DNA from 2 places in the Vibrio sp. PSi01 genome. Region 1 is predicted to be linked to the other one. Evidence: predicted binding sites of a transcription regulator. Region 1 holds the regulator's gene; the other holds the start of a gene.
What was found. Region 1 encodes MetJ, which represses methionine synthesis genes. Its sites were predicted from a motif close to TTAGACNTNTANANGTCTAA; they were not measured.
Positions count from the first base shown of each region.

Region 2: ACFI6G_RS01370 (MetQ/NlpA family ABC transporter substrate-binding protein) is a predicted target of MetJ. The motif match lies at 2,177-2,196, and genes of this name have one in related genera.

Region 1 is NZ_JBHNYN010000012.1:60,625-64,047, forward strand. It holds gene ACFI6G_RS15745 (bifunctional aspartate kinase/homoserine dehydrogenase II) at 1-407, opposite strand, end outside; gene ACFI6G_RS15750 (O-succinylhomoserine (thiol)-lyase) at 410-1,591, opposite strand; gene metJ (met regulon transcriptional regulator MetJ) at 1,800-2,120, shown strand; gene ACFI6G_RS15760 (malic enzyme-like NAD(P)-binding protein) at 2,330-3,423, opposite strand, start outside.
Region 2 is NZ_JBHNYN010000001.1:310,699-314,121, forward strand. It holds gene ACFI6G_RS01360 (patatin-like phospholipase family protein) at 1-590, shown strand, start outside; gene ACFI6G_RS01365 (hypothetical protein) at 646-987, shown strand; gene ACFI6G_RS01370 (MetQ/NlpA family ABC transporter substrate-binding protein) at 1,343-2,146, opposite strand; gene ACFI6G_RS01375 (nickel/cobalt transporter) at 2,478-3,423, opposite strand, start outside.

The DNA.
Region 1 (3,423 bases):
TTTTGGCACAACAAAGCCGCCAACAAGCGTGAAGACCAAACTTCGCCATGACCAAGCACTTGCGCTTTTTGCACTTCACTTAGAGGAGCAGTTAACTCTCCTAAAGCGGTGAATTCTTGTTGGATGGTTGCCGTTAGTTGCACTGCGAGCTCACCTTCAAGAAGCACTTCAATCAGCTCTAGTTGGAACTGACGAAGAGTTTGTAGGCACTCATGGGCAATACGACCATCTTTATCGAGAGCTTCAACAAACTCTATCAAGCGGTTGGTTGTTTTACCTGCGGCAGATACCACAACCAAATCGGTTGCTGATGAATATTCTCTAAGAATGTTCACAACGCGTTGGTAACATTCAGGGTTCGCTAAGCTGCTACCACCAAATTTATGTAGCTGGCGAAAGGTTGTCATTATTAACCCTCCCCTTCAGCGATAAAGCGTTTTGTCTTTTCAAAGGCTTGCTTGAGATCGTCAATCAAATCTTCAGCGTCTTCTAAACCAACCGAAAGGCGTAATAGTTGCTGAGAGATCCCCGCTTCTGCCAAGGCTTCTTCACCCATTGCACGGTGAGTCATCGACGCAGGGTGACAAATCAAGCTTTCAACACCGCCCAAAGACTCAGCTAAAGAGAACAGCGCTAACTCGCCAACAAAGTATTTAAGCGCCTCAAATGAGCCTGAAAATTCAAAGCTCAGCATTGAACCAAAGCCAGACTGCTGTTTCTTCGCAATATCATGACCTGGGTGGTCAGATAAACTTGGGTGATAAATAGTGCCAACAAGATCTTGCTGCTGTAGCGAAGTTAAGATTTCACGCGAGCTCTCTTCATGAACACGCATACGAGCCCCAAGCGTACGAATACCACGTAGCGTCATGTAGCTATCAAACGGTGTGCCGGTCGCACCGATGCAGTTGCCCCACCAAGCTAACTCTTCAGCGTGCTCTTCCGTCTTGGTAACGACCACACCACCAATCACGTCTGAGTGACCATTAATGAATTTCGTTGTTGAGTGGATAACAAAATCGGCACCTAGCTCTAACGGCTTTTGGAACACAGGCGTCAAAAACGTATTATCAACAGCAACCAATGCACCCACTTCTTTTGCTTTACGGCAAGTTTCAGCAATATCAACCACGCGAACCAGTGGGTTCGATGGAGTCTCTAATAAGATCAGCTTAGGCTTAAGTGCGATCGCCGCATCTAGCGCAGCTTGATCCGATTGATCAACAAACAGCACTTTAAAATCGCCTTTAAGCGAACGCGTGTTAAATAGACGGTAAGTACCACCATAACAATCGTGTGGTGCGACAATAAGATCATCACCACCTAAGAAAGTAGACACCCATAAGTTAAGCGCCGACGTGCCACAGTTAGTCACAACGGCACCTTTACCAGACTCCAGTTCAAACAGAGCAGTTTCTAATAAACCACGGTTTGGGTTACCAGAACGGGTGTAATCGTACTTTGGCACTTCACCAAAAGCGGGAAAACCGTAGTTAGTCGACAGATAAATAGGTGGAACTACGGCATGATGTTGAGTGTCTGACTCGATGCCAGTACGTACGGCGATGGTTGCTGGCTTCCGGCTGCTCATAGGTGCTTCCTTACAAGTTTGGCGTCTGGGTATCACAGCAGCTTGTGGGGTTTTTGCGGCTGTGTTAGATATATGTTATTCACTTTACTTTCATAAACGCGAGACGTCAACACTTCTAGACGTCTATATGTCTTTGCTTATGGCAGTAAATCCCGCTAAAATCACCACTATTAATTTATTCTAACAACTAAAGTGATGAAGGTACGCAATGGCCGACTGGAATGGTGAATACATAAGCCCATATGCTGAGCATGGAAAGAAAAGCGAACAAGTAAAGAAAATTACAGTTTCTATCCCTCTAAAAGTGTTAAAGGTTCTCACTGACGAGCGTACTCGCCGCCAGATTAACAACCTACGCCATGCAACAAACAGTGAGCTACTGTGCGAAGCCTTTCTACATGCGTACACAGGCCAGCCACTGCCAACGGATGAAGACCTTCGTAAAGATCGCCCAGATGATATTCCTGCTGAAGTGAAAGAACTGATGACAGCAATGGGTATCGAGTTCGAAGCATTTGACGAAGAATAACAATAACTCAGTCGCTGCCTTCAGTATTGATCCGCTATAGCTGAACCCTATTTGTCACATCAGCCACTATCTTATCTAGGCGTGTGCTGTAAATGATAGACATAAAAAAACCGACTCCTGATGAGTCGGTTTTTTATTATTCTTTTTTGCTCAATCGAGCAACCGCTATAACAAGCGATTACGCCATCCAGTATCTATGCCATATGCTTTTATGCCATATAGTTAGCAGGCATCTCAATACGAGCTACGCCAGATTCAACGGCCGCTTCTGCTACCGCTTTTGCTACACGAGGAAGTAGACGTGGGTCCATTGGCTTAGGAATGATGTAACCCTTACCGAACTCCAGTGCAGTTTCACCTGCAGCTGCTAGTACTTCAGCTGGAACTTCTTCTTTCGCTAGTTCACGAATAGCTTTAACCGCCGCTAGCTTCATTTCGTCATTGATTTCGCTCGCACGTACGTCTAGTGCACCACGGAAAATGAATGGGAAACAAAGTACGTTGTTTACCTGGTTAGGGTAATCACTGCGGCCTGTACCCATAATTAGATCAGAACGAACTTCGTGAGCAAGCTGTGGCTTGATCTCTGGATCAGGGTTTGAACATGCAAACACAACTGGCTTATCAGCCATTAGCGTTAGTGCTTCTGCTGGTAGCAAATTAGGGCCAGATACGCCCAAGAAAAGATCAGCACCTTCAATAACATCTTCAAGCGTACGCTTGTCGGTGTTGTTTGCGAACAGTGCTTTGTACTCATTCAGGTCATCACGACGAGTGTGGATCACACCTTTACGATCAAGCATGTAGATCTTCTCACGCTGAGCGCCACACTTAATCAGTAGTTCCATACAAGCAACTGCGGCTGCTCCGGCGCCTAAGCAAACGATCTTACACTCTTCGAGTTTTTTACCTTGAAGCTCGATTGCATTCAGCATACCCGCGGCAGTTACAATCGCAGTACCATGTTGGTCATCGTGGAATACAGGTACATCACAACGCTCAATCAGGCGACGTTCAATTTCAAAACAGTCTGGTGCTTTGATGTCTTCTAGGTTAATACCGCCGAATGTATCTGCGATATTCGCAACCGTATCAACGAACTCATCGATTGTGCGGTGTTTTACTTCAATATCGATAGAATCTAAACCAGCAAAACGCTTAAACAGTAACGCTTTACCTTCCATAACAGGTTTAGAAGCAATAGGGCCAAGGTTACCTAAGCCAAGAATCGCGGTACCGTTAGAGATAACTGCAACCATGTTGCCTTTACCTGTGTACTTGTAAACGTTATCGACGTTCTGTG
Region 2 (3,423 bases), on a different contig from region 1:
TGATCGGCGAAATTTCAATTGAAGATCTGCCTATCCCTTATACCGCAGTTGCTGCCAACGTCGCTGATGAAAAAGAGGTTTGGTTGCAATCGGGTTCTTTGTTTGATGCTATTCGTGCTTCTATCTCTTTGCCATTGTTCTTCACGCCTCACGTCATCAATGGTGAAGTGCTGATCGATGGAGGAGTGCTCAATCCCGTACCGATTGCGCCTACCTTTAGTGATAAGACAGACTTTACTCTGGCTGTGAACTTAGGTGGTGAACCTGAGATGCTTCAACAGGAAGTGATACCGGTTTCTCTACCAACAAAACAGAGTAACCTACATGAGAAGGTTACTCTTTTTATCGATAATCTAGGTAGCAGTGTAAAAAGTAAAATGAGCTTCAATTTTGCTGCCTACGACATTGCCAACCAAGCGTTTGATGCGATGCAATCAACCATTGCTCGTCAAAAATTGGCCGCTTATCCCGCAGATATTACGCTTGAGATCCCACGTAATGCCTGTGGCACCTTAGAGTTTGATCGCTCACAAGAGATGATAGATAGAGGCTACCATTTGGCACAGGCTAATCTGGGTAACCGACTTTAATGGGCTGGTCGTTAATTTTTATGGTTAGGCAACAGGCTAACTAAGAGGGGGATTTATGCAAACTGAACTCCACGAGCTTATGTCAACAAAAGATGTCATCGTTCTCACAAGCTTAGAAGTGCCAGCCGTATCTTGGCTGATCGATGGCTATCAAGAGAACGCTGATACCCAAATTATCGAGAACGCACACCAATTAGACACCGAAGCGATTGTGTCGCAATGTCGAAGCGGCCTTAGTGACGGTAAAAAGGTCATACTTACCGCGCAGTTTCGCAGCCAGCTACCTATTATCAATATCGCTTCACTGTGTAATGAGAAGCGCAAATTATTGATCAATATTGAGTTGTCCGGTTGGAATGAAGAAAAACGCCTTCCCCATTCTTATAGCAGTTTCTAGTTTGTAGCCGTTTTTAGTTAACTAGCAGTGTCTCTTTAATCAGAGCCGTTCAATACAACACTGATGCAAGTGGTTAAGCCAGTTAAGTAGGGTGTATTTTCGTTTGATAGATAAAACTAAGGCCTCGCATGTGCGAGGCCTTTTTATTTCAGATCTTGCAAAAACCGATCTCTAACAAAAACCGATCTCTAACAAATTATTGGGAACGAACTAGGTTAGCAAGCCATAACGAGTTTAGGATTACGAATTAAAGTATTCAATAGCTTAGTTTCGTAATAACAGCCGATAAACTTAAGATCAGGACGTTGCTTAATTGCTTCACATACAACGCCAAATCTAAGGTTATTCTTTTAGCTTAATTTGCCGCTTCTATGGTGCCTTTGAAGGTGCTGTTCAAAAAGTCATTGATCTCTTGAGAGTGATAAATCGAAATGATCTTTTTATAGACTTCATTATTTTTGTCTTCTTCTCGCGCCGCAACAACCATCACAGCTAAAGGTGCGTCTTTCTTCTCTAAGTAGATACCTTGTTTCTTAGGATCTAACCCTGCAGACATCACGTAGTTCATAGTAATAGCTGCAGCGTCTACATCGTCAAGAGAGCGGGGCAACTGTGCGGCATCAACTTCGACAAATCGAATATTCTTTGGATTGGAGACAATATCGGTTAGAGATGCATTGAATCCAACGTTTTCTCTCAGTGAAATAAGCCCTGCATCTTCTAATAGTAATAGTCCGCGTCCGCCATTTGTTGGATCGTTTGGAATCGCAATTCTTGCGTTGTCAGGAATAGAGTCAAGTGAAGTGTACTTGTTAGAGTAAACGCCCATACGCATCAAAATTGAACGTCCGATAGAAACCAACTTACTATCATGATTGTCGTTAAAGTTGTCGAGAAATGGCTGATGTTGGTAGCTATTAAGTTGGATACTTCCGTCATCCAGTGCTGCGTTAGGGGTGATGTAGTCTGAGAATTCAACTAATTCGATGTTAATCCCTTGCTTCGCTGCTTCAATAGCGACGGCCTGTACAACTTGTGCGTGTGGACCTACTGTTGCACCAATCTTGATGACTGCCTCGTCTTTTTTTCCACATCCTGTCACACCTAATGTGAATGCCAATGCCAACAGGGATGCGGTGATTTTTTTGTAGCTTTTCATGATAACTCCATTTAATTAACCAAAAGACATATGGGTGCCTAGACGTCTATATTATCTATTAATGCGATTGGGTCAATAGGTTTGTTAAAGGAGAAGTTAAATTGATGTTATTACTAGGTGGGGTATATAACTCCAAAGTATTGGATCTGCTTTCGCAAGCGATTATCTGATTACACTAAATCACAGTGACGAAAACTCGACGAACTTTATCGTTAAGAGAAAAGATTTCTTTAACCGTTAGTGATAGATAAAAATAAGGCCTCACGTTTGCGAGGCCTTGTCGTATGAGGATTGTAGAATTCACTGGATATTAATTAAACGCTTCCACTAATTACATGGTGAAGACTGGCGACATGCCGCTGTCTTGTCCGTTCATTAATAGTAGTCCAATCACAATAAGTAATAGACCGCCAAATAGCTGCAAATAATGACCAGCGACTTTTAATGAGGCACTGCTATTCTTGTTACCTGCGGCTAAGTAGCGTTTCACCAAATGTTTGCCTGTTAGCGTCATCATTGCAATTAGTGAGGTTGTTAATGCCGTACCAACCGCCATTGCCAACGCACTAAGAACACCCATCCAATACAAGCCGACCATGTTAGCGAAAAGCAGAACCATAATAGCTCCAGTACACGGCCTTACCCCTATGGTGATAATGATTCCTGCATATTCACGGAGCGTTGAAGCTTTATTTATCGCGTCTGCATCGGCGACGTGCTGGTGGCCGCATCCGCAGTCGGCATGAGAGTGATCTGCGTGCGAGTGTTCTGCTGATTGTATTGTACGAATGGGGTTCAACATCGCGGAACCATCAGATACTGATGAGCGACGCGCCATTGGTGATTGGGTCGAGATCGGTGAACGAGCGGCCATAGGAGAAGGCATATCTGTTGCGAATGCGGTGATGGTCTTCACTTTCAACTTTGGTTTGCGCACCGTTGAGTAGATGTTTTTCAGAGCTTTCCAGCAGATCAATGTACCCACCACGGCCACTAAGGCAAAGCTCAATGAAACAAATAGGTTGGCTTTGTCGTTCACTACTCGCATTGAAGCATTAAAGCCCCACAACAAAACGCTGACTAATAAGACAGCGACCAGTGCTTGTAACAAAGCGGAGACCACCGTAAGAATCAAGCTGGCTTTTGCTTTGGTTGGGTGAGTGGCTAAGTATGTTGAAACGATGACTTTGCCATGGCCAGGCCCCAAAGAGTGCAGCATTCCATAGATAAAACTGAATCCAATCAGGTAACAGCCTGCTCCCCAAGGGTTTGACTTG